3 regions of the Paenibacillus donghaensis genome follow, and region 2 is predicted to be linked to each of the others. Evidence: riboswitches for the same ligand, from Rfam matches in the RefSeq annotation. Region 2 holds a riboswitch; each other region holds the start of a gene.
What was found. Region 2 has a riboswitch for thiamine pyrophosphate ahead of B9T62_RS05480 (thiamine phosphate synthase). Riboswitches for the same ligand answer to the same signal wherever they lie in the genome.
Positions count from the first base shown of each region.

Region 1: another riboswitch for thiamine pyrophosphate. It lies ahead of B9T62_RS10140 (ABC transporter ATP-binding protein); the one in region 2 lies ahead of B9T62_RS05480 (thiamine phosphate synthase).
Region 3: another riboswitch for thiamine pyrophosphate. It lies ahead of thiC (phosphomethylpyrimidine synthase ThiC); the one in region 2 lies ahead of B9T62_RS05480 (thiamine phosphate synthase).

Region 1 is NZ_CP021780.1:2,349,407-2,359,512, reverse strand. Features, by position in the region: gene fur (ferric iron uptake transcriptional regulator) at 1-396, opposite strand, end outside; gene B9T62_RS10170 (hypothetical protein) at 625-1,200, shown strand; gene B9T62_RS10165 (S-layer homology domain-containing protein) at 1,316-1,993, shown strand; gene B9T62_RS10160 (4'-phosphopantetheinyl transferase family protein) at 2,573-3,295, opposite strand; gene B9T62_RS10155 (amino acid ABC transporter ATP-binding protein) at 3,438-4,181, opposite strand; gene B9T62_RS10150 (amino acid ABC transporter permease) at 4,195-4,863, opposite strand; gene B9T62_RS10145 (amino acid ABC transporter substrate-binding protein) at 4,917-5,762, opposite strand; TPP riboswitch at 6,030-6,133, shown strand; gene B9T62_RS10140 (ABC transporter ATP-binding protein) at 6,220-7,038, shown strand; gene B9T62_RS10135 (ABC transporter permease) at 7,019-7,798, shown strand; gene B9T62_RS10130 (ABC transporter substrate-binding protein) at 7,842-8,900, shown strand; gene thiM (hydroxyethylthiazole kinase) at 8,945-9,739, shown strand; gene thiD (bifunctional hydroxymethylpyrimidine kinase/phosphomethylpyrimidine kinase) at 9,773-10,106, shown strand, end outside.
Region 2 is NZ_CP021780.1:1,308,164-1,318,269, forward strand. Features, by position in the region: gene B9T62_RS05465 (response regulator) at 1-699, shown strand, start outside; gene B9T62_RS05470 (hypothetical protein) at 753-1,139, shown strand; gene B9T62_RS05475 (SDR family oxidoreductase) at 1,332-2,201, shown strand; TPP riboswitch at 2,377-2,478, shown strand; gene B9T62_RS05480 (thiamine phosphate synthase) at 2,604-3,266, shown strand; gene thiS (sulfur carrier protein ThiS) at 3,235-3,438, shown strand; gene B9T62_RS05490 (thiazole synthase) at 3,898-4,668, shown strand; gene thiH (2-iminoacetate synthase ThiH) at 4,688-5,803, shown strand; gene B9T62_RS05500 (CynX/NimT family MFS transporter) at 6,060-7,292, shown strand; gene B9T62_RS05505 (hypothetical protein) at 7,463-7,873, opposite strand; gene B9T62_RS05510 (fumarate hydratase) at 8,082-9,830, shown strand.
Region 3 is NZ_CP021780.1:314,236-324,341, forward strand. Features, by position in the region: gene B9T62_RS01165 (hypothetical protein) at 1-72, shown strand, start outside; gene B9T62_RS01170 (hypothetical protein) at 66-3,950, shown strand; gene B9T62_RS01175 (AraC family transcriptional regulator) at 4,133-4,960, opposite strand; gene B9T62_RS01180 (dicarboxylate/amino acid:cation symporter) at 4,970-5,671, shown strand; gene B9T62_RS01185 (beta-L-arabinofuranosidase domain-containing protein) at 5,694-7,997, shown strand; TPP riboswitch at 8,053-8,159, shown strand; gene thiC (phosphomethylpyrimidine synthase ThiC) at 8,265-10,055, shown strand; gene B9T62_RS01195 (hypothetical protein) at 10,103-10,106, opposite strand, start outside.

The sequences.
Region 1 (10,106 bases), 1.0 Mb from region 2:
CCGATGGTCTGAGACCTGGAACCCATACTCCCGCTCCAGCCGCTTCTCCAGATCCAGCAGCCAATCCTCCTTGATCTCCTCCAACCTGCCGCATACGCTGCAGATTAGGTGATGATGCATATGCTCGTGATCACCGCCACGCAGATCATAACGTGATACGCCGTCTCCGAAGTTCATTTTCTCCACAATATGCAGCTCACAGAGCAGCTCCAGGGTGCGGTACACTGTGGCGAGACCCAGATGGGGATAGCTGTTCTTCACCATCATGTAGACTTCCTCCACACTCAGATGATCCTTCTCGTTATCTAGCAGCACCTTCACAATCGCCTGGCGCTGGGGGGTTAATTTATACTTTTGTGCCGCAAATTGCTGGCTAATGTTGGCAATAGGGTCCATTTGGGTTTCCAGCCTTTCCGCAAACAGTAATTCTTACGATATAAGCATAACAAAATTATCCGCCAAAGAAAAGTGCCTTAGTTCCCAAGCGATGGAAACTATATTTCGCGGCACCCGGCACCCGGCAGCCGCCCATACCCGCACCAGCCCGCCTGCCATACCTTATATAGAACGTGAACTTAAGAATGAAGTTCATCTTATAGAAACGAATATGAGGAGGATGCGCATATGAACCATGGCACGAAACAGCAATCCCGGCTTCGGGTGACCGCACAAGTGCTGCAGACGGTTGCCAGAGCCATGCTGCCATTCTACCGGAAGATTGCCGGAAATCAGCCCTTCGCCAGTAAGTGGACAACCGCCGTCGTTACTGCAGACCTGGATCTTATGGGTCGGATGCTGTCCACGCTGCCAACCCTGGCCCGGCAGGATGACTATGGAACCAACGCAATTGGATATTTCATAGCCTTTCCATTCCCGCTACCCGTTGCTTACTATACTAGCGGCACCACCATCCCAACCGGCCTGGTGCAGTTCACCTTCAATACCCGGGCACACCGCTATGTTGCCCGCTCGGCGCTGCCGCTGTACCGCAAGCTGGCCGGCAGCTACACCTTCGCCAGGTCTTTCGCTGCAGCTCTGCGGCGCAAGGATACAGGCGCGGTCGAGGCGATGGTAAGGCGCTTAATCCCCACCTCTGCGCTCAGAACGGTCACCGTAGCAGACTATGGGGTGTTCATGAGCTTCAAGACACGTTTCAGCAAATACCCGTACCGCAACCAGCTTTTTCGTGAAATGATGTGAAAGGTTAGAGCACAAGAATAAAATATGTAGAGGTCCGCAACCTTTCGGTTCAACTCCCCGTCAAAGATGGTAATAAAGGCCAACCGGCCAAACCCAACTATGAGGTGGAATGAACATGAATATGAGAAAAAGAACCTTAGCGGCTATTACAACAGTAACCTTGCTCTCCTTCTCTCTGGGAAGCCAGATGTTTGCTGCTGGAGACAGCTTCAAGGATATTGGCAGCACCAGCGGCAAAGACAAGATCATCTCGCTTAAAGAACAAGGCTTGATCAAAGGCATCTCGGACACCCAGTTCCTGCCCGGCTCCAAGGTTACGACAGCACAGGGGATTCAGTTTATCTCCGGCGGTCTCCAGCTTAGTCTGGCTGCCATTGACTACAACAAGGCTCCGATTGCCAGCGCCTTGTTCACCAAAGTGAAAGACAAAGCCTGGTACGCGGAAGCGTTCATCAATGCCCACTACAACGGAATCCAGATTCCTGAGAACATTGATCCTGCCAAGCTAATCACCAAAGAAGTGTTCACTTCCTTCCTTGTGCAAGGGATTGAGCAAATTGGCGGCCTGCCAATGATCAACATCGTACCTGCCAAGATCGCAGATGAAGATCAATTGACCCCTGACTATCAGGGCAGCGTCCAGCGTTCCCTTAAGTACAACATCAACAGCCTGGATGCCAAGGGCAAATTTAATCCAAAAAGCGAAATCACACGCGCTGAAGCAGCAGTAATGCTGTATAACGCACTTGATTACCTGAGCTCCCAGCAGGCTGCGGCTCTGGAAGCGGAATAATCCTTCCATGAACCAGAAGGATTCAATACTAACAAAAATTGACATCCAAACTATTAAAAGTTTGGATGTCAATTTTTCGGTTCAAAACCAAAATCAGCGGTAGGTTACTTGTGAATGAAGCCTCGATTCGGGTTCGAAGGGTTCTTCCAATCGCTGTTAAAGGCGAACACTACCGTTTCTCCAGAATAAGTCTGAACCCCGCCAGTAACCAACTCATTATTCCCCGTGGCCGTTGAGGGACAACGGACCGAGGAGCCCTTATCTGTTGCAAAACAGCATATTTCACTGCGCTAACAGACTCAGTTGCCCCTATTTGGCCTAATTCCCTCTGCTGGGAGCCTAAAGTGTACGAATAAGGTCTATAGGGTCCGTAACGCAGCAAAATAACGCAGAAATGACGAAATAGGGGCTAAACGGTCCGTCGTGAGGTTGGTTGGCTCGCGGGTTCGTATGTTTGTGGTTCGTTGGCTCGTTCGTTCGTTTGTTCGTTCGTTGTTCATTGGTTCGTTGGTTCGTTGGTTCGTTGGTTCGTTGGTTCCTTGTCCAACCTGCTGTTATCTTATGTATACCTATAATGACCTATAAATACTGTGAGAATTCCTCGCACAGATCTGCCAGCCCTATCATCTCCACGTCATCCGGCAAACGGTTCAGCGGCGAGCAGAGTGATAAGCGATATGCGGGATCAATCGGATATTGGCGGAAGTAACAAGGCTTCCATTCATGCTCCGTCTCCAGGGTGATCTGCTCACTGCGCAAATCAATCGAGAACGAGGACAAAGGCAGCGACAACCCTTGTCCGGCTGCCTTGATATAACTCTCCTTCAGCGTCCACAGATCATAGAAGAAACGTTGCCTCTCCCCCCCTTCCACCTGCAGCAGCTGCCTGTACTCCTGCGGCGCAAAAAAACGTTCAGCCACCCCTAGATCGGCCTTGCTTATCCGTTCCACATCAATTCCCACACTCTCGGTCGATACGGCCACAGCTGCCCAGGACCCGGAATGGGAACGGTTGAAATGAAGCCTATTCTGTCCCATAAGATGGGGTTTCCCATACGCATTCTGACCGAATTCAATCTCCCTGTTCCTGATGCCCAGTGTCCGGCAGATGCACAGCCTGGAGAGGATGTCCGCCATCAACACATTCAGCGCGTCCTCCCGCCTCATCAACCGCCTGATCTTCTGCTGCTTCGCGGCAGACAGCGCTGACATCAACTGCAGCACGGTCGGCTCCGCCACATCAGCCGGTATTTCAACACAACAGACTCCAGTGTCCTCCCCGTTCCACATCTTCACACCCACACAACCTCTCCCGCCATTGTACTAATACTTGTCTTGCAACCTAACCAGGATACTTGGCTAAACAACGTTCAGCAGAATCCAAGGAGCAGTCAGCAGTTGATAGCCAGCTGTTAGCGTCCACCATCCACCTTCGCTACCCTCATCACCGCTCAGTCTGCCTGAGAAACTGCAGCGCACGCGGGTTCTTCGTCTCTATCAGCACCTCCTGAGGGGTACCCTGCACCAGAATCACACCTTCATCCATCAGAATTACCCAGTCTGCCACGTCGGCGGCGAATTTCATCTCATGGGTCACAATAATCATCGTCATGCCTTCCGCAGCCAGCTGGCGGATCACCTTAAGCACTTCACCCACCAGCTCGGGGTCGAGCGCCGAGGTTGGTTCATCGAACAGCAGCACCTCCGGCTCCACCGCCATAGCCCGGGCAATGGCCACCCGCTGCTGCTGTCCGCCGGATAGCTGGTGCGGATATGAATCCGCTTTGTCAGCCAGGCCCACCTTGGCCAGCAATTGAAGTCCACGCTTACGCGCTTCATCTCTAGACCGCTTCTGAACGGTAACCTGTCCTTCCATTATATTACCAATCGCCGTCATATGCGGGAATAAATTATAGGATTGAAACACCATTCCCGTATGCTGGCGAACAGCCTGAAGTGCTTTACGGGGAATGGTAACCAGCCCGTTGAAATGAATCACGGTATCTCCGAGGGCCAGAGTGCCCTGGTCAGGAATCTCCAGCAGGTTGAAGCAGCGCAGCAGTGTGGTTTTGCCGGAACCGGAGGGGCCGATAATGACCAGCACCTTGCCGTCTTCAAGCTTAAGGTCAATCCCCTTCAATACCTGCAGCGTGCCGAAGGATTTATGCAAATCAGCGATTTCAATCAAATGTATCTCTCCTTTAACCTGCAGAATAACGGCCCAGACGTTTCTCCAGATAGATCTGCAGCACGGACAGTACCGAACAGAACATCAGATAGAACACCCCGGCCTCACAGTACACCAGCAGCGGTTCGTAGGTGGTGGCGGAAATCTGCTGCGCGGTTTTGAACATTTCCACATAGGTAATCGTTGCCGCCAGTGAGGTATCCTTTACCAGACTAATGAACGAGTTGGACAGCGGGGGTACCGAGACACGTGCGGCCTGCGGCAGAATAATCCGGCGCAGCGCCTGCGACCGGGTCATGCCGACTGAGAAAGCGGCCTCCCACTGGCCTTTGGGGATCGACAGAATGGCGGCACGCACAATTTCCGATGAATAAGCGCCCACACTAAGTGTAAATCCAATGGTTGCGGCAAGAAATGGATCAAGCACAATGCCCAATGTCGGCAAGCCGTAAAAAATAATAAACAGCTGCACCAAAAGCGGCGTTCCACGGATGATCCACACATAGAAGCGGGCAATCAGCTTGGGAAACGTCCAAGGGGCCAGCCGCACAAGCGCCGTCCATACCGCCAGCAGCAGGCCCAGCACAAAAGATACCAGCGTCAGGGGAAGGGTAAAAGCCACCCCGGCTTTCAGCAGTGGCAGCAGCGAGTCTATTACAATCTGCAGTTTGCGCTCATCCATCGTTATGACATCCTTCGCAGGCCTCTAGTCCGCAGCGGAAACCTGGCCCTAAATTATTTGGAAACATCGGCTCCGAAATATTTCTCGGAAATAGTAAGGTAGGTGCCGTCATTTTTCATATCGGAAATCGCAGCACTGACAGCCTGAACCAGCTCATCTTGTCCCTTCAGGAAGGCTGCCGCACTTTGTGAACCTCCTTCTATTTCATCCACCACCTTGATCTTCACATCCGGCTTCTGCTTCTTCAAATCCAGGTAAGACAAACCGTCATTCACCGTTGCATCGATCCGTCCCGAAATCAGCAGGTCAATAGCCTGGTTGAAACCATCCACTGCCACGATTTCCGCACCATTTTCACTTGCTATTTTGGATAAGTTGCTGGTTAAAGATTGCCCGGACTTCTTCCCCTTAAGATCAGCGAAGCTCGTAATCTCCTCATTATTCTCACCGACAATCAGCACTGCCTTGGAAACGATATAGGGCTCGGAGAAGTCATATTTAACCTTGCGCTCATCCGTAACCGATACTTCATTAAAAATCACATCAAAACGCTTAGCATCCATCCCGGCAAATAATCCGTCCCATTGGGTTTCAAAATATTCCGGCTCCACCCCCAGGCGTTTCGCTACTTCTGTGGCAATCTCAACGTCAAAGCCGGTCAGCTTACCGTCCGTATCGTGATAGGTGAATGGCGCGTAGGTGCCCTCGGTGCCGATCCGCAGCTTGCCCCTGGATTTGACGGCTTGCAGACTGTCGTCTGCTGCAGCTGGAGGTGCCGCGGTTGCAGCAGAACCTGGTTTGGGTGCTGCCGTAGGTTCAGCCGCCGAATTATCGGCTGTATTATTCCCGCAGCCCGACACGGCCAAAGCCAGCAGGAAGAGCAGACTCAACTTACGCATTACAGGTATTTTCATTCCAAATTCCCCTTTCTTAATGACTGAGCTATAGCTTGCCCGGAAAATGCAATAATTTCTCCTCACCCCAGTCGCGCTGTCATCGCAAAAAAACTCCCTGCACATACGCTGCTGCTGCACATGTGCAGGGAGTTCTCTTTCCCCTATCCTGCTATATTCGTGAACGGTCTGCGCCGCCCTCATTGATATTCATTGCCACAGCTTTCCAGGTTGTGCTATATTAATAACCGATTGTAATTTCATAGTGTCCTGTTTATTCACTAGGGGAGTCGCCTGACTGAGATGGAGCTTGATGCTCCGGACCCTTGGAACCTGATCTGGATTATACCAGCGGAGGGAAGTGGAGCAGAATGTTCATAGATTTGCATGGCAATGGCAGATGCAGCGTGGATGATTTGGCCCATTTATTCCTCCGGGAACTAGATGGGTCTTTCTTGTTTTTATGGAAAGGAATGAAATTCAAGCTACTAAGGAGGGGCTGCGTATTACGGAGTTATTATCAATTCAGCATCTGGCCTACAGCTTTCCCGGACCTGTCCGCACTCCGGTATTCTCCAATCTCTCCATGAAGGTGCGGCGCGGAGAATTCATCTCCGTGGTCGGTGCGAGCGGCTGCGGCAAAAGCACTTTGTTCCGCATGATTGCCGGACTGCTGGAGCCAGGCAGCGGCGAGATCAGACTCGCTCTGGATGGCGGAACGCCGGGGCCGCAGCGGCTGGGCAAGGTCGCCTATATGCCGCAGCAGGATCTGCTGCTGCCCTGGCGCACGGCGCTGGACAATTGCCTGCTGCCACTCACCTTAAGCCGCCGGAACAACAAACAGGAAGACGCCGCCCGGGTAAGCGAAATGCTGCGCCAATTCGGACTAGCCGGCTATGAAGCCGCCTACCCGCGCGAGCTGTCCGGCGGCATGCGCCAGCGCGTGGCCTTCATCCGCACCCTTGTAACCGGCAGTGAACTCATGCTGCTGGATGAACCCTTCGGTGCGTTGGACGCCTTGACCAAAAGAGAGCTGCACCGCTGGCTGCTGGACCTGTGGGGGAGCCTGAACAAGACGGTTCTATTCATCACCCACGACCTGGAGGAGGCGCTGCTGCTCAGCGACCGGATTTATCTGATGGCTGCTGGTCCAGAGAAGGACCTGGAAGAGCTGACTGTGGAGCTGCCAAGACCGAGAACACACACGATGAACTATGAGCCACGATTCATTGAATTGCGTGCGCAGCTGGAGCGGAGGTTGTATGAGAGCAAAATCATATAAAGGGCTGCTGCAGAAATACGGGCCGTTCACACTGCTGGCCACGGTGGTGCTGGCGGTTTGGGAGCTAGTGGTCCGGCTGGGCGCTGTCCCGGAGTTCATCCTGCCTGCCCCTTCCTCCATTGGAGCGGCCCTGCTGGAACACCGGAAGCTGCTGATTGGCGTGCATCTGCTCGCCACCTTGCAGGAGGTGCTTACCGGGTTCCTGCTGTCAATCCTATGCGGTACCCTGCTGGGCACGGGAATGTTTATGTTCCGGCCGCTGGAGAAAGCCCTCTATCCTTTTCTAATCATCAGCCAGACGATTCCATTGATTGCCTTGTCGCCGATCTTCATTATGTGGTTCGGCTATACGCTGTGGAGCAAGGTGGCGGTGGTCTTCCTGACCGCGTTCTTCCCGGTGGTGGTCAGCACCTACGACGGCCTCCGCTCAAGCGGCAAAGGCTACAGTGACCTGCTGCTGACGATGGGCGCGAGCCGCTGGCAGGTGCTGGCGAAGACCCAGGCCCCTCTGGCACTGCCTGCCTTCTTCTCCGGCCTTAAGTTGTCGGTTGTATATTGTGTCATTGGGGCGACAATTGGCGAATGGCTGGGCGGCCGTGAGGGTCTGGGCTACTTCAGCCGCCGGATGGCGGGCAATTTACAGAGCGCCGAGATGTTTGCGGCGGTGATTCTGCTGTCGGTCATGGGCATCCTGCTGTTTCTCGCTGTCGCTTGGATTGAAGTAGTTATTTTAAGAAGAAACGGCTCTGCCGTCCTCTGAGGGAGATGGCATCCGTTTCTGCGAAAACAGGAGGATTCCAAACATGAGTCATACCCGTACTAAAAGCAATCTTAGTAAAACTATATTGTTATTCCTGAGCCTGATGCTGATCCTTAGCAGTTGCGGAAGCAACAGCGGAAGCGATAACGCAGCAGCCACAGGTACTCCTGCAGCAGCCAATACACCTGCAGCGGAGAGCGAACCCCACAAGCTGTCGATCATGCTGGACTGGTATCCGAATGCCGTACATTCCTTCTTGTATGCCGCCGAGCAGCAGGGTTATTTCGCCGATGCTGGTCTGGACGTAGAAATCCAGATGCCTGCGGACAGCAATGATGCGCTGAAGCTGGTAGCGGCAGGTAAGGTGGATCTGGCGCTCAGCTACCAGCCCCAGGTGCTGATGGCGCGCGGCGAGCAGATCCCGGTCAAATCGATTGCGGCCCTTGTCAGACATCCGCTGAACCATCTGATGGTGCCACAGGATGGCGCTGTCAAGACACCGAAGGATCTGGCAGGCGGAACGGTCGGCTATTCCTCCATCCCGCTCTATGAAGCGATGATCCGTACGATGGTGGCAAATGATGGCGGAGACCCGGCATCCCTGCAGCTCACCGATATAGGCTTCGATCTGATCCCGGCGATTGCTACCGGCAGAACGGACGCCATTATGGGCGGATTCATTAACCACGAGCAGCTGATTCTGGAAAAAGAAGGCCATCCGGTCCTCTCTCTCGATCCGACTGATTATGGCGTTCCTGACTACTATGAGCTGGTGCTGGTCAGCAGCGAGCAAGGGCTGCAGGATTCGCAGGGCTATTTCAGCCAGTTTATCCAGGCGGCCACCAAAGGCCAGCAGTTTGTGCAGGAGCATCCCAAGGAGGCAATAGCATGGCTGCTGGAGCAAGAGGATGCTACTTCTCCGCTTGATCCGGAGATCGAGCAGAAGAGCCTGCAGATTCTGCTGCCCCTGATGGACGCGGGCAATGAAGCCTTCGGCTATCAGGACCCGGCCGTCTGGGAGCAGGTGCATGAGTGGCTTGCTGACAATAAGCTGCTGAATGCCGAGATTAATGCCAAGGATGCTTTTGTTAATCTGCAATAGATTTCCGTTCATATCAGAATCCGAATCGTCCAGGGGGAATAGTTATGAGTTATCTGTCCAAAGTCCGTGAGAGCAATCCGCTTATTCACAACATTACCAATATTGTAGTGGCCGGCTTCACCGCGAATGGCCTGCTCGCACTTGGCGCCTCGCCGTTTATGGCCGATGCCAGCGAAGAGGTGGCCGATATTGCGGCGATGTCAGCGGCAGTTGTACTGAATATCGGCACGCTTAATGATGCGGCGATCCGTTCCATGCTGCTGGCCGGACAATCAGCCAACCAGCATGGTGTGCCGCTGGTGCTCGATCCCGTCGGTGCCGGGGCTACGGCATTCCGCACGGAAGTCACGCACCGGCTGGTAAGCGAGCTTAAGATTACGGCGCTGCGCGGCAATGTAGCCGAGGTCGCTCATGTGATTGGCGAGAGCTGGTCGATCAAGGGGGTAGATGCCGGAGCGGGCGAAGGCGATGTCCCTCTACTTGCCGTAAGAGCGGCACGCAAGCTGGGCTGCGCCGTCATCATCACCGGCAAGGAAGACATCATTACTGACGGCAGCACTACCTATGTCGCCGGCAACGGCCACTCCATCCTGACTCAGGTGACCGGTACAGGCTGTCTGCTCAGCGCAGTGCTGGGCGCCTTCCTGGCAGTCAGCGGTGGAGCATGGCTGGAAGCGGCTACGGAAGCCCTCTCCTTCTATGGCGTTGCCGCCGAGATCGCCGCAGAACGGACTGCAGGCCAGGGTCCGGGCAGCTTCCAGATCGAATTCCTGAATCAGCTTGCTCTGGTCACTCCAGAACAATACCAAGCCAGATCCAGAGTTAGCCAGCTTCATTAATCCACACCTGACGTTACAAGGAGGACAACATGGATGAGCATCAACAAAGTATTAACCATCGCCGGCTCCGACAGCGGCGGCGGAGCCGGTATTCAGGCTGATCTGAAGACCTTTCAGGAGCTCGGCGTCTATGGCATGTCCGCACTCACCGCTATCACTGCGCAGAATACGCTGGGGGTACAGGGGGTATATCCGCTGTCCCTGGAAGCCATCGCCCAGCAGCTGGATTCCATCGGCGAGGATCTGCAGCCGGATGCCATCAAGACCGGCATGCTGTTCAGCGCCGAGATTATCCGCTGTGTCGCACAGAAGGTGCGGCAGTACGGCTGGCGCAAGCTGGTGATTGACCCGGTGATGGTTGCCAAAG
Region 2 (10,106 bases):
CTGCTCATTCAGCCGCAGGAGGACGCCTTAGCCCGGCCCATCCAGGCGATGTATCATCTGTATGAGCCACCTGTCTTGACCGATCTGCTCGAAGCGGGCCGCTGGGATGACTTCCGAAGCAAGATTGGCCGGATTCTGGCAGAGCTTGCGGAACGGTTCGTCGGCTCGGGGCAGCATGCGCTGGAGGCCTATTGGGCGATTGCCGGGGCGCTCGCGTATATCGCCCACAAGAGCGGGTATGGCCTGTTTGATCTGGTTACCGGAGACCGAAATCTGCTGGCCTTCGATTCCTTTCATTCCATCGGACAGATGCAGGCGCGGATTCTGGAGCTGGTGGATCTGGTGCAGGCCGAGCTGGAAGGGGAAACCCGGCATGCCCATCATGTGATGATCCGCCGGATACACAGCTACATTGAACAGCATCTGCATAATGATGTTTCACTGCAGGCCATTGCCCAGGAGGTTTTTCTCCATCCGGTCTATGTGTCGCAGCTCTACAAGAACGTGATGGGCGAGAGCCTCAGTGATTATGTATTAAGGCAACGGATGGAGAAGGCTGCCTTTCAGATTAAACACAGCCGCAAAAAGGTATACGAGGTTGCCGAGCTGGTCGGTTACCAGCATGTCCCCTATTTTATCAGAGTATTCAAGAAATATTACGGCATGCCACCGCAGGAATACCGTGATGCCCATAGCTAAAGGTTCCTCCTGGCAGTGGAAGTCTAATTCAAGTTAGAGGAGAGGACAGGACAATGAAACTTCAGCAACAAGCCATGATTGATAACGAAGGGCCTTGGACCGATGCGGACGGACAGCCGATTCATGCGCATGGGGGAGGTATGCTTGAAGTATCCGGCTGGTACTACTGGCTGGGAGAGGACCGGCGTGAAAGGGTAAGAGTCTCCTGCTACCGTTCGCGCAATCTGGTGGACTGGGAGTTTCGCGGCCATGTGCTTACCTTGGATTCCCCCTTTCAGCCCCTCTACCGCCGCACCTCGCTGCTGAGCGCCCGAGTTCCGCTGGCCTTGTCAGCTGGCACTACGTCTGAATCGGGTCTTGATCTGGCAGATCCGGCCTTCAGCCATGATTACCGGCAAGGGGCTGACCCGCGATTATTCCTGCTTGCTCCGGTGCGTTAGGTTCGCAGGCCGGGCGTGTGGCAGTAGTCTGGCGGACTGTTGGCGGACTGTTTGACGTCTGTGTGAGCGGGTAAGTAATAGGCGTAAAGCGGTTTGAGTTGCAAGCCGTGCATAAACCCTGTTACTTCTGCCATCCTATTACACAGGAAGTAATCTAACTATCCCACTTGCATTGCGAAAGGAGAATGGATGATGTCAGACAGTACCCAAACACAGCAAACTATGCCCCCGCAGGTGCAGAACCGCCAGCCGGGAATCGAAAGTGAAATGAAGCCGCGTCCGAAATACGAGCCGACCAATTATAAAGCCGCCGGCAAATTGCTGGGCAAAGCCGCGCTAATCACCGGCGGGGACAGCGGCATTGGCCGCTCGGTCGCCGTGCTGTTCGCGAAGGAAGGCGCAGACGTGGTGATCTCCTACCTGAACGAGCATTCCGATGCCGAGGAAACGAAACGTCAGGTGGAGCAGGAGGGCCGCAAATGCGTCCTGATCCCTGGCGATATCGGAGTTGAGGCCTTCTGCCAGGATCTGATCAACCAGACCATCAAGGAGCTTGGCAAGCTGGACATCCTGATCAACAATGCTGCCGAGCAGCATCCGCAGGACAAGATAGAGGATATTACAGCCGAGCAGCTGGAGCGGACGTTCCGCACCAATATTTTCTCGATGTTCTATCTGACGAAGGCGGCTATGCCGCATCTGCGGGAAGGCTCTAACATCATCAACACGACCTCCATTACAGCCTACCGAGGCAACCCGCAGCTGCTGGATTACGCTTCGACCAAGGGTGCAATTCTCAGCTTCACACGCTCCTTGTCCACGAATCTGGCTGAACAAGGCATTCGTGTCAACGCCGTAGCCCCCGGCCCAATCTGGACGCCGCTGATTCCATCTACCTTCGATGCCAAGAAGGTCAGCGAATTTGGCGGTACCCAGCCGATGAAACGTCCAGGGCAGCCGGAGGAACTGGCACCGGCCTATGTCTACTTGGCCTCCGACGATTCCAGCTATGTGACCGGACAGGTTATCCATGTCAACGGCGGCGAGATTATCAACGGTTAAGGCCTACGATCCTATCGTCATCTTTCTAAGCTGCAGTCCGTTTCGCGGGCTGCAGTTTTTGGCATTCTGCGGAGGGTCTAGGAGGGCGTGCACCTGCGATTTGCGCAATTTATTATTTTACAATGCTTCTTCAGGAATATTGTGTTAGTATTTATAGTGAAATTGACAAGTTCATAGCTATCGCTAGGGGGGCCGCAAGGCTGAGATGAACATAATGTTCGGACCCTTTGAACCTGATCTGGTTTATACCAGCGTAGGGAAGTGAAGTACGAATGACTGTAAGCGGGCCATCATGCGCCTTATTCTTCTACAGCTTTTCTGCTGCCTTCCGTTGTTGGAGGCGGCTTTTTTGCGTTTCAGATCACGGGCTGCAGCGGGTTATGAAAGTAAAGGAGGCGGCGCATGGCGCGTAAAGAACTGCATCTGATTTCTGACGGGAAGCGGGCAGTGGCTCCATTTATAGAAATGGCTGCTGCGGTCCATCCCTTACTGGATTATATCCATCTGCGGGAGAAGCAGTGGTCCGCCCTGGAGCTGCTGGCTGCCGCCGAGCAGCTCCAGCATGTGGGGGTTCCGGCATCCAAGCTGGTCATTAACGACCGGCTGGATGTGGCCCTGGCCGCAGGCGCGGCAGGGGTTCAATTGGCCTGGCATAGTCTGGGTCCGGCCGCTGCCCGGCCGCTCGCGCCGTATCTTCGGCTGGGCCGGTCGGTGCACTCTCCGGCGGAGGCGGCTGAAGCTGCCCGGCAAGGGGCCGATTACTGCCTGTTCGGCCATGTATTCCCCACAGGCAGCAAGCCGGGGCAACGTGAGCGCGGGCTGGCAGAGCTGGCAGAAGCCGTGGGCTGCTGCCGGATTCCGCTGATTGCCATTGGCGGCATCCGGCCGGAGCATGCCGGGCAGATCCTCGCAGCGGGTGCGGCGGGAATCGCAGTGATGTCCGGCATCTGCAGCGCTGCTGATCCGGTGGCTGCGGCCGAAGCTTATTATGCTGCGGTTCAGGCTCCGCAAGCAGGTGAAGGAGGTGTACAGGATGAAGCTGCGCATCAACGGACGATCCGTTGAATATTCCGACAGCTGCCGGACGGTAGCGGATCTGGTAGCTATGCCCGACTGGGCCAAGCGGCTGCTGATCGTGGAGCTTAACGGCGAAATTGTCAGCAAGGAGGCGTATCAAGACACCGCGCTTGCCGAAGGGGACCGGATTGAGCTGGTGCATTTTGTCGGCGGCGGCTGAAGCTGAGGCTGAGACTGAGACATGGGGCTGTCGGACATGTCAACGCAAGAGGCAGAGGACATAACAATTTTTCTGCTCATCTCTCGGGATCTTTAATTTAGTTGCGAAACTGCATCTAATTTGCGATTTTTTCTTATTTTGGAGGAAATAAGTGCGAATACGCATCTATTTTGGAGGTTTGAGCGTTCCAGGATTGATTTACTCGAAATTAGTTGCAGATTTGCACTTATTCGCCTGCTAATGGATGTTTCGGCTGAATTTAGTTGCAGTTTCGCATCTAATTTACTCCAAACGTTCGAGGACACATTATAAATCCTTGGCAGAGCCTGGGGCAGATACTACTCTCACATCTAATGCTGCGCTCAATGTTCCAGACAAATGCTTAGCCATCCTCGTTAATATCTTAACCAGTAACCAGCAACGGAATTATATCTAAAAAGTATCCAGGAGGCGGAGTTTATGCAAGATCCTTTGGTGATAGGAAACACCTCTTTAAGCAGCCGGCTGTTCATCGGAACCGGCAAATACAGCCGCAATACCCTCATTCCCGAGGTGGTTGCGCGCTCAGGCTCGCAGGTCATTACGGTAGCCCTGCGCCGGGTGGACCCCGGGGCGGACGAAGAGAACATCGTCAGCCATATTCCGGACCATATGACGCTGCTTCCCAATACCTCCGGCGCCCGCACGGCGGAGGAGGCGGTGCGCATCGCCAGACTGGCCAGAGCAGGTGGGCTGGGAAACTGGGTGAAGATCGAAGTGATCAATGACCAGAAATATCTGCTGCCGGACAATCTGGAGACGATCAAGGCGACGGAGATTCTGGCAGCCGAAGGTTTCGTTGTGCTGCCGTATATGAGCCCTGATCTGTCGGCAGCCTTGCGGCTGCGGGATGCCGGGGCGGCGGCAGTCATGCCGCTGGGCTCGCCGATCGGCTCGAACCGCGGCCTGCGCACCAAAGAGCTGCTCCGCATCCTCATAGAGGAAGTGAAGTTGCCGATTATTGTGGATGCCGGTATCGGCAGGCCGTCTGAAGCAGCCGAGGCGATGGAGATGGGGGCGGCAGCTGTACTGCTGAACACGGCTATTGCCACGGCACGTGATCCGCTGGGAATGGCAGAGGCCTTCCGGGAGGCTGTATCCGCCGGCCGCAAGGCCTATCTGGCAGGACTGGGACCGGTCGAAGAAGCGGCGGTAGCGTCCTCGCCGTTGACCGGATTCCTGGGAAACTAACAAGGAATGAGGGAGTATCATGAGTTTTTATGAAAGTCTGACCCGGCTGGAGCAGCTTCCGTTTGAGTCGATATGGAAAGAGGCCACGGCAGCCGATGTGCAGCGAGCGCTGGCGAAAGACTGGCTCACTGAAATGGATCTGCTGGTCCTGCTCTCACCGGCTGCCGGGCCTTATCTGGAGGCGATGGCGCAGAAGGCGCAGCGGCTGACCCGCGCACACTTCGGGCATGCCATGCAACTGTTCACCCCGATGTATCTGGCTGATTTCTGCGTGAACCACTGTACCTATTGCAGTTTCAGCTCGATCTACGATTTTCCCCGCAGCAAGCTGACTCTGGAAGAGGTCCGGCGGGAAGCGGCAGCCATTGCCGCAACAGGTCTCCGCCATATTCTGATTCTCACGGGGGAATCGCGCAGGGACAATCCGGTAGCTTATGTCAAGGCATGTGTGGAGGTGTTGCGCGAGTATTTTTCCTCCGTCAGCATTGAGATCAATCCGCTCTCCGCGCCGGAATATAAAGAGCTGCTGGAGGCGGGGGTGGATGGTCTTACACTGTATCAGGAGGTGTACCATCAGGCAACTTATCGCGAGCTGCATGTCAAAGGCCCCAAGCGGAACTACCGCAACCGGCTCGATGCCCCGGAACGCGGCTGCCAGGCTGGTTTCCGCTCCGTGAACATTGGGGCTCTGCTGGGGATGTATGACTGGAGACAGGAAGCTTTTCTGACAGCGATGGATGCGCGTTATCTTCAGGATAAATACCCGGACTGTGAGATCAGCTTGTCTCCTCCGCGGTTCCGGCCTTATCTGGGTGATTTCAGCCCCGAGAGTGATGTGACCGACCGTGCGCTGGTGCAGATTATATTGGCGTACCGTCTGTTTCTGCCCCGTTCAGGTATCACCTTATCTACCCGAGAGCCGGCTGCTCTGCGCGATCATCTGCTTCATCTGGGGATTACCAAAATGTCTGCAGGCGTATCCACGGAGGTTGGCGGGCACACCAGCGGAGGCGGGACCCCGCAGTTTGAGATTTCCGACAGCCGCACGGTCTCTGAAATTACAGAGATGCTGTATGCCCAAGGATTGCAGCCTGTGTTTAAGGACTGGGATATGCTGGGGCTGGAGAGGGTTTAAAAGCATGGAATTCTAACTGGATGAGTTTGATATCACGAACGGTGCTGCAAAGAAGCTCTCCATCTATACACTGGAGAGTTTCTTTAACATAAAGATCCTTGTATCGCTGCACGAATCTCCCGCCGCTGCCCTAAAAACCTGGCAGCGGCGGAAGGATAGGGCTATAATGTTACAATGTGACTATTACATAGACTGCCGCATACCCGGACAAGCTGGTGCTTGCCCGGGTATAGTGCTGTAACCGGGAGGAAACATCATGAAAGCAAACCAACAAGCCGCAGCCCGGCCGGAGCTGGGTCAGAGCCGGCAAGAGACCGGACCCAGCCGCATCCTGCTTGTTCTGGGAATCATCTGCGTTGCTGCGGCCCTCCGTGCCCCGTTCACCTCCGTTGGGGCTTTGCTCGGCATGATCCGCGATGATCTGGGGTTATCCAATACACTCGCGGGAGCTATAACTACCTTGCCGCTGCTGGCATTTGCCCTGCTGTCGCCCTTTGCGCCGCGGCTGGCCCGCCGGTTCGGCACGGCGAATGTGCTGATGGTGGCCATGCTGACGCTGTCCATAGGGATTCTGATCCGCTCGGGTTCAGGCACAGCCCTGCTGTTCACAGGTACGGCCCTGATCGGGCTGTCCATCGCGGTCTGCAATGTGCTGCTGCCGGGACTCATCAAAGGAAGCTTCCCGGCACGCATCGGACTCATGACCGGTGTCTACACCGTGTCCATGAATATCTGTGCGGCCGCTGCCTCCGGCATCAGTGTCCCGCTGGCAGAGCATAACGGCTTCGGCTGGAGGAGCACGCTTGCGATGTGGTTTCTTGTGGCCCTGGTGGCAACCCTGCTGTGGATCCCCCAGATGCGCAAGATGGCCGGCGGCAGCACCGCCCGCCTCGGGCAATCCTCCATACGGGTCTGGCGCTCTCCGCTGGCGTGGCAGGTGACCCTCTTCATGGGACTGCAATCGCTGCTGTATTATGTCCTGATCGCCTGGTTCTCCGTTATTCTGGGCGAGCGGGGGATGTCTTCCAGCCAGGCGGGCTGGATTCTTTCTATTATGCAGCTGGCCCAGCTGCCATTCACCTTTTTCGTCCCGCTGTGGGCGGGGCGGATGAACAACCAGCGCATCCTGGTACTGATTACCTTTCTACTTTTTATAACAGGCATTTCAGGAATCTGGGTGGGCAGCAGCGATTGGATGGTGGTATGGGCCATTTGCATTGGCATTGCCGGAGGCTTCGCCTTTGGGCTTGCCATGATGTTCTTCAGCCTGAGAACCCGCAGCACCCGGGAGGCCAGCGAGCTGTCCGGGATGGCCCAATCCGTAGGTTATCTCCTGGCAGCCACGGGGCCCCCGTTGTTCGGGCTGCTTCATGACATGACCGATAGCTGGAACGTACCCCTGGCCTTGCTGGCCGCAGCCAGTGTGCTGCTGCTTGTGGCCGGACTTGGCGCGGGCAGCAGCCGCTTTGTGGGCGGCCCGGAACGTTGACGGGAGGCGGCCCGGCAAGAGTCAGAATAGTACCGCATCGCAGGGATGGCACCGGAGAGAGCAGGGGCCATCCCTGTTTGGCTCAGGCAATGATTTGCGCAACAAGGTGCAGTAGGGTGGCTATGCAAGCTGCATTGGTCCGGCAACATTTCGGCAATACTTCGGGGTGCTCAACCCCAATGGCCGGAGGCCGGATTAATAAACTGATCGGTAATATCCGTCCATTGGTCCAAAGCGGGAAGCTTTTGCTGGCCCCAATAATCGAGGAACATCCGGATCACTTGACTTCTGTCCGCCGTCTGATAATTATAGTGCTTGAAGGGTTGATCGGCAAAGCTGAGGCGTATCTCGACGATGGTACTGCTCGGCGTATCCCCTGGTATCGCCTGCATATACAGGCTGCCTCCAACAGGTGCATCTGGTAGTATAACTATGAAGTCATTTGATTCGGGATAAAGATCTTCAATAATATCCGTGATAAGTGCCGCTTCTATTGCATCATTATTATAGGTGGCTTGTTGAGTGCTGATGGTGTACTTCGCCCCATTGGCCCAGGAGCCGAAATTTCCGGTTTCACTCATTGTTTTTTCCTCCCTTTGTATATACAACGTGGCTTCGCGGTTGATCATAACGCCATCGTACTCGATCTCATTATACTGTGCAACTGCTTGCGCAGCTCCGTCTATATCGTAAGTAAACCCTTTCATAAACACCCGGGTATGTTATTATAGTAGCTATAGCGTTAATATTAACTTACATTGGGACTGGCTGAGAGGAGTTTGATTGCAGATGCAGCATTTTGAGGACAGCATGTATGAGCTGATTGTAGAGACCTCGACGAATCTGCCTGGCGATGTGCGCCGGGCGGTAGCGAAGGGACGGGCACTGGAAGACAAGGCCACCCGTTCCGGGCTGGCACTGACAACGATTGCGCAGAACATCGGAATGGCTGAGCAGCAGGTATCGCCGATCTGCCAGGACACCGGCATGCCGACTTTTATCATTCATACCCCGGTAGGGATGAATCAGCTTGAGATGACAAAAGATATCCACCAGGCGATCAACCGTGCCACCCGGGACGGCAAGCTGCGCCCCAACTCTGTGGATTCGCTGACAGGCGGGAACAGCGGCGACAACCTGGGGCCGGGCACCCCGGTGATTCATTTTGAACAGTGGGAAGAAGAGAACGTGGACGTGCGGCTGATTCTGAAAGGCGGCGGCTGCGAGAACAAGAATATCCAGTACAGTCTGCCGGCTGAGCTGGAAGGACTGGGCAAGGCGGGCCGTGATCTGGACGGCATCCGCAAATGTATTCTGCATGCCGTCTACCAGGCACAGGGTCAGGGCTGCAGCGCCGGCTTCATCGGCGTTGGCATCGGCGGCGACCGCACAACCGGCTATGAGCTGGCCAAGAAGCAGCTGTTCCGCAAGGTGGAGGATGTGAATCCGCACGAAGACCTCCGGAAGCTGGAGGAATACACCATGGAGAATGCCAACAAGCTGGGAATCGGCACGATGGGCTTCGGCGGCGAGGTTACGCTGCTGGGCTGCAAAATCGGCGTGATGAACCGGCTTCCGGCCAGTTATTTCGTATCGGTTGCCTACAACTGCTGGGCATTCCGCCGACAGGGTATTCTGGTTGATCCCTCCAGCGGCAATATCCGGGAATGGCTCTATGAGAGCGGCAGCGGCATTTCGGTGGAAGGAGACGCAGAAGCTGCCAAGACACCGGCGCCGGTGACCGTTCAGACTGCGGGTGTGCAGGCCGCTGGCGGCGGGGTTGTCACCGAGGATGCTCATATTGCGGCAGCTCCGGCAGAAATCGATCGGTCTGCTGCCGTACTCCGCTCTGCGGATGCGGACAACGGGTCTCGCGGCAATGACAGTGGCGGGGGCGCTAGTGGCTCTGATGGGAATGACAGTGGTGTTAATGGCGGGGCAAGCGGCTCCGGCGGCTCGCGCGAGGTGCGTCTTACGACACCGATCAGCGAGGAGGATGTTCGTGCACTTCGGGTGGGTGATGTGGTGATTATCTCCGGCGAAATGCATACCGGACGTGACGCGCTGCATAAGTATTTGATGGATCATGAAGCTCCGGTTGATCTCGAAGGTGCAGTTATCTACCACTGCGGGCCAGTTATGCTGAAGGATGAGGACGGCTGGCATGTCAAGGCGGCCGGTCCGACAACCAGCATCCGCGAGGAGCCCTACCAGGGGGATATTATCAAAAAGTTCGGGATCCGCGCCGTAATCGGCAAGGGCGGGATGGGTCCCAAGACGCTGCAGGCCTTGCAGGAGCATGGCGGAGTATATCTGAACGCCATCGGCGGCGCAGCGCAGTATTATGCCGAGTGCTTCAAGAAGGTCAACGCAGTTGACTTCATGGAATTCGGCATTCCCGAGGCGATGTGGCATCTGCAGGCTGAGGGCTTCGCCGCAATTGTAACGATGGACGCCCACGGCAACAGCCTGCACGCCGATGTGGAGAAGGACTCCGCCGCCAAGCTGGCGCAATTCCGCGAGCCGGTGTTTAAGTAAGGAGAGAGGAGAGGGTACCAGGAGATTTATCCCGGTGCCGTTTTTTTGCTGATGGGAGGGGTGAACCAACCCCAACCCCCCTGTCCGGAGAGTTAGGGGTTGCTCTACATCGGCCATAGCAATTAGATGCAAACTAGTTACTGCTTTGGTCCCTGCGATATTCCACCAAGTGCTGAAGTATAAGCAAACGACTAGTTAGCGGACCGTAGATCCCCTATATCCTCATTTCTGCGATCGATTGAAGTCTAACGGACTGCTTGTGATGCGGGGTCTATG
Region 3 (10,106 bases), 990 kb from region 2:
CCGCCACAACTTCTCCTAGAACGTACGATAACAGTGCAGAATCGCGCGCCGGAGGTGGATTGGGCATGGTGAAACTAAAGAAAAGGATCCGCCAAGGGATCGTCCTGCTTGTTATAATTTCCTTATTGGGTGGCATGGGCTTGGTGAGTGGGGTCCCTGTAGCAGAAGCGGCAGGGGAAGTCATTGAATTTAATGATATCCTCGTTCCGGCAGAACGTGTGACAGGCAGCAGGCCGCCCTCGTATCCGGGTGACAACAACTGGCATGCCAGTACGATGAATATTCAGCTGCCGGAGTTTACGATCAACCAGATTGGCTATAACCAGGTGACCGGGATGTTCAACATGAGTTACGCCAATGATTACTTGCCCACCTTATGGGAAGCCCACCGTGAACAGCTGCAACCACTTGAAGCCTGGTACATGAAACAAGGCTATCGTACCGGTTATGTGGCTTCGATGGACCTCTTTTTTGCAGATGGAACGACTCAAAATATTGGGGATTTTAAAACCTCCACTTCATACAATCAATATGGGGATTTAGATCTGGGCAGTTACAAGAACCATACCGCCATGGCGGTGCATATACCAGCTCGTACGAAGGTACCTCTTTCTTATAGTGACTATCCGTTTCCCGAGTATTTTAATTGGGCAGAAGCCCCGGATTACCCTACACTATCCCTCTATACGGGGAAGAAGCCGGTGTCTGTGTCACTCAATTTTTGGTTTAGCGAAGTCTATGAACGCGGGGACAATGCAGAAGGCTGGATGGACAAAAGCTATCATGAATATACGGTAGCCTCTACCCGTCAGTTTACCTTCTCCACGAACAAAAAGCCCAATCTGACGCTTACTTCCCAGCCCGGGCAGAAGGCGATCAATGAGAAGGGACTCAGCACGTTTCATGTAACCGGTTATGTCCAGGACCCGGATAATGACACGGTGGATGTGATTGCCGAGATTCCCAACGTGTTCTACAAAAAAGTAACGTTATCTGGTACGGCATCCTCCCGGGACTTCTCCATTCCGATTGATGTGCTGCAGGAGAATATCGCACCGGGCCAATATACCATCAATGTGAAGGTGGTGGATCCTTATAATTTCAAATCGGAAGCCAGCACGAGCTTTGAAGTCACCCACCGGTTAAAAAACAAAGCCTTCCTGCTGGTGAACCAGACGGCGGATTCCGCTGAGCATTACGGGGACTATGAACATGACCCGGCGTATGCCTTCCGGTTCAAATATGACCATGATCCTTACTTTTTTGATAATCCCATGGGGATGATTTCCGACAGCAGCCTATGGAGAAATGCAAAATACAGCACTTTTCCGTACAGCGGGGTGTATGTCGCTTCCTTTCAGGCCAAGGATTCACCCAAAGCGGATGATCGCTTCGATCCTTTCCGCCTGTGGAGCCGCGACAATCTGTCGTCCATGACCTTTCATGTCCACCGCAAGCCGGTGGCTCTATTCACGGCCAAACTGGCCGGAGGGAGCCTTCAGCTCAGCGACAGCTCTTATGATCTGGACCATACCTCCGCTTCAAACAAAGGACTGATGGCCTGGCAGTGGCAGCATAAGCGTTCATCTTCCGAAGTCTGGAATGACGGCCAGCCCCCGGCTCAGTTGTCGGGAGCCTATGACATCCGCTTACGGGTCAGAGATGTGGACGGGGTGAATGGAGCTGGTGTATGGAGCGACTGGTGCCAGCGCAGCGTGGGCAGTGGGGGCAACCTTCCCCCGGTAGCGATGTTTACGGTCGATCCGAACAACGTCTCTTACCGTAAAGCGACCACCGTCACCGACCGTTCCTTTGATCCGGACAATGACCCGCTGGATACCTATGAATGGAATGTGGTTAAAAATGGCGGGCAGCAGGTTTGGGCTCATTATGGGGGAGCTACGGTACCACCGAACATTGCCGGGTTTGGCGTGGGCGATTACCGGCTGACCCTGAAGGTCCGGGATAACCGCGGCTTGTGGTCAGAGCCGTACAGCCAATCAGTGCAGGTGAAGAACAACCCGCCTGCTGCTGCCTTCTATATGCCTCCGGAGGTATACCGGGATACAGTGATTACCCTGGACAATCTGACCCCGGATCCGGATGAAGACGGCGATGCCCTTACCTATCAATGGAATGGGCGGCTGAATAACAGCCCGTATTATTTTGCCGGCAACAGCCGCTACCAAGCGATGACGATCCGTGACCTGATCGCGAGAAGCGGGATATCCCAGCAGAACGCTATTTCGGACGGCTGGGAAATGAGATTGACGGCTTCGGATGGCTCACTTCAATCCAATGCCACCCGGATGTTTACCGTGAAAAATCATGTGCCGACGGCTGCCATCAGCGGGCCAGAGATTGCTTTTCAAGATGATACGAAATGGTACACTTCTGCAGATGAGGACGGAGATTTATCCGACATCGCCAGTCTGCAATATTTCTGGAAAGTCACAGACAGCGATGGCCGCACCAAGCTATACCGCACGCCTTCGATCGACCTGACCTTCCCGCAAACGGGGATCTACACCCTGGAGCACTGGGCAATTGACCAGATCGGGGCCAAGTCGAATATCGCTTCATTAAAAGTGAAAGTGGCTGAGAATCAACCACCGGGACTTACGCTCACCTCGCCTGCAGGGACAAAAGCAAATCCGACGGTACTGGATGCCGAAACCCAAGGTGATCCGCTGATCCAGTGGACCTACGCCGACCCGGAGAATGATCCGCAGGAGAAATACCGCCTGGAATTCTTCACCAAGGACAGCCTGCTGGCGAAGTCGATAGAGAACAATGACAGCAGCGGGGGCATCCGCCAGTACCAGGTACCTAATGGAACCTTTGCACGGTTTGAGTATTTCATCGTGAATGGCCGGGCCTTCTCCAAAGGCTCCTGGTCAGAAATCTCTAATGAGAAGTCGTTTATTATCGACAACCCGCCGCAGCCGGGCTTCACGCTGCTGACGGACACGGGCAAGAATGCAGTGAAAGTGCCGATTTACCGCACCGATACGCTGACGATCCAGAGCACGGCGACAGACCCGGACGAGCCGAAGGGTGACGTAATCAGCTATCAATATTATCTGAAGCCGGCGGACGGGACTGAAAGCCTGACGAGCACTAAGAGTACGTTCACCAAGAAGTTCAGCACAAACGGCAGCTTCACCTACCGGCAGGTGGTTACCGATTCGCTCGGACTGCGGCGAGAGCTGTCGCAGACCCTGACGGTCGTGAACCGGTTGCCAACAGTCAATATTACCTATCCGACCAGCATCAATCCGGACAAGCCAACGATTGCCAGCACGTTAACGCCGATTATCAAGTGGGAGTACCAGGATGAGGATGGCGATCTGCAGCAGCGGTTCCGGGTGCGGATCATCAACCTGGCGACGGGATCCGTCAAGGTCCAGTCAGGGGAACAAGCCTCCGGTGCGAAGCAGTGGAAGATCCCGGCAGGCACACTGATCGAGAATGAGAAGTATGCGGTGGAGCTGGAGGCCTTCGACGGGTTCGAATGGAGCCGGACCGCGCCGCACAAATACTTTATGGTCAATCTGCTCAGCATTAAAGGAGCCGTGCGCCATACGCCGGAGTGGGATGCCAACCGCAAAGCTTATAATCTGAAGAAAAGCGGCAACGAGGAATCGCCAAGAGCCTTTAACGTGTATTGGGCAGGCGAGCGGTTTGTACTGCAGGGAACAGCGACGGGCTTGCCGGATACCGTACAGGTGACCATGACTGGTGGATACACCACGCAGCTGATTGCAGCGGATGAGGAGAAGACAAGGTGGATGGGCGAGCTCTATGATCCGGCTTTTGATAAACTGCCGGATGGGCCGGTCACCTTCACGTTTACAGCAACGAATGAATACCAGACAAAAGTAGATACAGTAGCCGTTGTAATTGATGGTGATTGGGCTGATTATTTTAGAGTTCATCGAATAAAGTGATTTTTATGCCGCCTATTGGCGGCATATTTTATATTTTGAAGAGTAGAAGTCAACCATACCGACCGTCTCAGGGGGGTGCGCTCGTTTTTTGTTTTAACGATGTAAGTGCTTGTCCCGATCTGGGGACAAGCACTTACATCGTTAGCCGCAAAGGACTTTTATTCATAGCCAATTAAGATGAGTTAATGGAATTCTGATCTATTCGGTGTCGACAGGTTGACAACTGGCTGATTGCGGTATTGCAATGGCGTTAAAGAAGTGATCTTTTTGAACTGCTTGCAAAAGTAAGAAGAGTCGGTAAAGCCGACAAGGGCAGCGATTTCCCCGACGGAGTGACGTTTTTCTGCCAGAAGCTTCATTGCTTTTTGGACCCTGATGGAGAGCAGCAATTGCAGTGGGCTCAGTCCGTATTTTTTCTTTACGGAGCGAATGATATGGGCCGGATGAAAGGAATACTGGGCGGCAAGTTGGTTCAAATCGAAAGGGTTCTGATAATGCGAAGAAAAATAATCTAAAATTTCCTCTGCCAGCTCCTTTTCTTTTTGATGTTCCCGTAAATCACATAAAATTGTTAATATTTTCAGAAATGACTGCTGGTATTCGATCTGGGATTTTGTCGACGAATAAAACAGCTTCTCATTCTGATATTTATCAATTTTGACCTGGGAAATACTATCCATATAGTTCTTCATGATTTCATGCAGGCTGTCGTCAATCCTTCCGTATTGGGGAAGCGAAATATAAAACACATCTTTTTTATAGTATTTCGTTTTGTTCATTTTGGAATCGACCTGAGTGATGGGATTCTCGGAATAGAAGTAATGTCCCGTTGTATAGAAATGAACCCAGGAGAAGGTCGTGTCGGAAGTGCAGGCTTTGTAGCCTTTATGCAAATTCCCGGGCGGCAAAATTAAATATTGGTTGGGCTCAATCGTATATTTGCGCCCATCCTCCTCCAGATAAAGAGTTCCCGAAAAGACGAATATCAAGTCAAAGGTTTGGTCAAGCATGCGGCGTTCATGAAGATTTCTATTATTATGTATTACGCTCCTGTGGGCATCGCCTGCTACTTCGCGACACTGATCGGCAAGGTAGGCAATCAAATTGTCTGGTCCGTTGCCCGGGCGTCCATTATTTACGTGGTTTTTTGTATATTGTTTTTCATTCTGTTTTCCTTTTTGGCTACGTATTATGGGGGAGGGAAAACCGGAGTCAAGCGTTTTTGGAAAAATATATGGCTGCCGTTGACCACAGCGATGGGAACATGCAGCAGTACGGCTTGTATTCCCGTGAACAGACTGGCCGTGAAGCAAATGGATATTCCCGATGAAATCGGCGACATCATCATACCGCTTGGTGCAAGTATGCACAAAAATGGAGTAGTAGCCGTCCAAATGATCAAAATTCTTTTCTTGTTCGGGATTTTTGATATGACGATGGGCACGGGAGATATGGCTAAGGCCGTTCTGGTTGCCTTAATCAGCGGAATTATTGTAGGCACAATTCCCAGCGGCGGGTTTATTGGGGAACTGTTTATTTGTACCGCCTTCGGGTTTCCGATGGAAGCGGTTCCGATCCTGGTGATTCTGGGAACGATTACAGACCCGCTGTGCACTATGGTGAATGTAACCGGCGATCCGGCCATTAGTATGGTGATTTCACGGATTATCGAAGGCAAGAACTGGATCAAACAAAAAATAGGCGCTGTGACACAGGCGTAGAGTACAGAAAGGCGGATTGGAGATGGAACTGGGGCAAAACGCCGTCAGATTGGCAAGCGCGAAAGAAAAAACGGAACTGGACAGTAATGCGATTTATCTGGGAAACTTAAATACAGTAGAAGCCGATTTGAAGCTTCCACTGAAGGGGAAGTATGGCTCTTCCATTCAATGGGAATCGAAAGAGACTCTATTTATAAGTCATACAGGCAAGGTTACCAGACCTACCTTTGGGGTAGGCAATCGGAAAGTTGTCCTTGTCGCGACGTTAACGTATGAAGGAGAAGAAACCCGCAAGACATTTGAAGCAACGGTTCTCCAGGAAGAATATAAAGCAAAGATTGTTGCAGTTAATCCGCTGACCGTGCGCACGAACGTTGGGGAACAGCCGGAACTGCCAACCGTCGTCATTGTAAAAAATGATACCGGAAGTTATACGGTAAGCCCGGTTTCCTGGGACCCGGTGAAAGAGGAGGCTTATCGGCAACCTGGATTTTTTTCGATCCACGGTACAGTAGAAGGAAGTCCCTTGAAGGCTTTAGTCACCATTCAAGTGGTGGATAAGGCTCAGGAAACAGGCGATCACGTCAAGCGGCTACAGGAATTTCAGGGTCAAAAGGTAAGCTTGGAAAGTAAAAGTGAATTTGGAGCGGCTATGCACCGTTTTCTGCAGTTTGTGCGGTCGATGGATGATGACCAGATGCTGTATAATTTCAGAGCGGCGGCCACCGGGGATACTAAAGGGGCACAGCCAATGACGGGATGGGACGCTCCGGAATGCAATCTGAAGGGACATACCACTGGACATTATCTTTCTTCACTGGCTCTTGCTTATAATGCCACGGGAGATTCCGTGCTGCTGGGCAAAATTCAATACATGGTTACAGAATTGGGCAAATGTCAGACAGCCCTGTCTGAACAGGCGGGCTATGGCCAGGGTTTCCTGAGCGCGTATTCGGAAGAACAGTTTAATCTGCTGGAGCAGTACACCACTTATCCGGATATATGGGCTCCTTACTATACGCTACACAAGATTATGGCCGGTCTGCTGGATTGTTACGAATTGGCGGACCAGAGCGAAGCTTTGGATATATGCGATAAACTGGGCCATTGGCTCCACAACCGACTAAGCCGGCTTCCAAGAGAGCAGTTGCATAAAATGTGGTCACTTTATATTGCCGGGGAATTTGGGGGTATGAATGAGGTATTGGCTAAGTTATATGCGATCACCGGCAATGAACATTATTTGATGACAGCGAAATATTTTGACAATGAGAAGCTGTTCCTTCCGATGAAGGAGAATATAGACACTCTGGGAAATATGCATGCCAACCAGCACATTCCACAGGTGATTGGAGCCTTGAAGCTGTTTGAGGTTGCGGGGGACAAGGCTTATTTCAATATCGCAGAGAACTTCTGGACGATGGTGACACAAAGTCATAGTTATTCCATCGGAGGCACCGGAGAGACGGAAATGTTCAGAGAGCCGGACGCCATTGCCGGCTTTCTCACCGATAAAACGGCGGAAACCTGTGCGAGCTATAATATGTTGAAGTTGACCAAGGAGCTTTTTCAGTTTAATCCGCGCAAAACGTATATGGACTATTATGAGAAGGCGCTTTATAACCATATTCTTGCCTCAGAGAATAGCCGAAAAGCGGAGGGTGGCAGCACCTACTTTATGCCACTGGCGCCCGGATCTATCAAGAAATTCGATACGCATGAAAATACCTGCTGTCATGGAACCGGTCTGGAAAATCATTTTAAATACCAGGAAGCCATCTATTTTCATGATGAAGACAGACTGTATGTGAACTTGTATATTCCCTCTCGACTGGATTGGAGCGAGCAGGGACTCAGCCTGGTGCAGAACCGGGACCGGGACGGCTTGGAGACGGTCCACTTTTATATCGAGGGCGGTCCCGAGACGACCCTTATGTTCAGAATTCCCGATTGGGTATCAGGGCCCGTTCAAGTAAAGATTAACGGAGAGCCTTGCCGCGATCTGGAGTATGAACACGGATATTTAAAGCTGCGTAAAGTATGGAAAAAGGATGAAATCGAGCTGATGCTGCCCTGCTCTTTGAGATTGGTTGGCGTCTCCGATGACCACACCCTTAAAAGTCTCGCTTATGGACCGTATGTCCTGGCGGCAATAAGCGGGGAACAGGATTATCTCTCCTGGAGCTACAGTGAACAAGAACTTCTGGAACAAGTCATTCAACAAAAGGACAACCCTTTGACGTTTATTCTGGATGTTGTCGAGTTTGTTCCCCTGTATCTAATTCAAGATGAACGTTATCATGTGTACTTCAAACTTGCCCGCTGATTATATTTGTTTGACAAAAGAACCCAATGCATGTAGCTTATAACTAAATAAATAAGATACCCACTAGGGGAGCCTGAATAGGCTGAGACGGGAAAAGTGCATTTCCGGACCCTTGAACCTGATCTGGATTATACCAGCGTAGGAAAGTGGAGTCGGACTTTTTTGAGCATAGCTATTATTTGCTGTTCTTTAATCAAGCCGCTCCATTGTGGAGCGGCTTTTTGCTGCGCATTCTTATTTATAACCATTCCATTAGGAGGAAATAGAATGCCAAGTACAACAAATGAGGGTAATGTGAATCTGTCTGCTTTTCCGGGAAGCCAGAAGGTCTATGTGGAGGGCTCGCGGCCGGATATTCGGGTTCCGATGCGTGAAATCAGTCTGAGCAGAACCACAGGAATGGCCGGAGAAGAAGACAATGCGCCGCTTCGAGTCTACGATACAAGCGGTGCTTATACTGATAGCGAGGCTTATAGCGATATCCGTCAAGGCTTATCGCCACACCGCTTGTGCTGGATTATGGATCGCGGCGATGCAGAAGCCTATGAGGGAAGAGTGATCAGACCGGAGGATAACGGCGGTATCGCTGCCAGCAAGTCACCGGTAGAAGTATTTCCATGTACTGGACGCCAACCGTTAAAAGCAAGGGAAGGACGTAATGTCAGCCAGCTGCATTACGCACGTCAAGGCATCATTACAGCAGAGATGGAATATATTGCGATTCGCGAGAACGTAACACCGGAATTCGTCAGGGCTGAGGTAGCCAGCGGACGTGCGATTATTCCGGCGAATATTAATCATCCCGAAAGCGAGCCGATGATTATCGGGCGCAATTTCCTGGTGAAGATTAACGCTAATATCGGCAATTCGGCCGTCTCCTCCTCGATTGAGGAGGAGGTTGAGAAGATGAGATGGGCAACTCGGTGGGGCGCGGATAATATTATGGATCTTTCCACCGGCAATCATATTCATACCACCCGGGAATGGATTATCCGCAATTCCCCCGTGCCTATTGGTACGGTGCCGATTTATCAGGCGCTTGAGAAAGTAAACGGAAAAGCGGAGAACCTGACGTGGGAGATTTACCGTGACACGCTTATTGAACAGGCAGAGCAAGGGGTGGACTATTTTACCATTCATGCCGGAGTGCTGCTTCGCTATATCCCGTTAACGGCGGAACGAATGACAGGAATTGTGTCCCGGGGGGGTTCGATTATGGCGGCATGGTGCCTTGCACATCATCAGGAGAACTTTCTGTATACCCATTTCGAGGATATCTGCGAGATTATGAAAAGATATGATGTGGCTTTCTCCCTGGGTGATGGCCTGCGGCCGGGTTCGATTGCCGATGCCAATGACGAGGCGCAGTTTGCTGAGCTGGAGACTCTGGGGGAGCTGACGGCGCTGGCTTGGAAGCATGATGTGCAGGTGATGGTGGAAGGCCCGGGGCATGTACCGATGCATCTGATCAAGGAGAACATGGATAAGCAGCTGGAACTGTGCCATGGCGCCCCTTTTTATACATTGGGTCCTCTGACTACTGATATTGCACCTGGTTATGATCACATCACCTCAGCCATCGGGGCAGCCATGATCGCTTCCTTCGGAACGGCGATGCTGTGTTATGTTACGCCGAAGGAGCATCTGGGTTTGCCGAATCGGGAGGATGTGCGCGAAGGTGTCATTACCTACAAAATAGCCGCCCACGCTGCCGACCTGTCCAAAGGGCATCAAGGCGCACAGGATCGCGATAACGCGTTGTCCAAGGCCCGTTTCGAGTTTCGCTGGCGGGATCAATTCCATCTGGCGCTCGATCCGGAGCGGGCATTGGAATATCACGATGAGACGCTCCCGGCGGAAGGAGCCAAGACGGCGCACTTCTGTTCCATGTGCGGACCCAAGTTCTGCAGCATGCGCATTTCGCATGGGATTCGGGATACGGCGCGGCAGCAGGAGGTTGAGGGAACCGGGCAAGACCCGGAGGAGTTGGCGATTGCCGATGGAATGAGGGAGAAAGCGGCGGAGTTCAAAGATGGCGGCGGACTGATTTATAAGTAACCTCATTATTATAAGTAGGGAACGGGTAGCGGGCCAGGGAGGTGTCCTCAG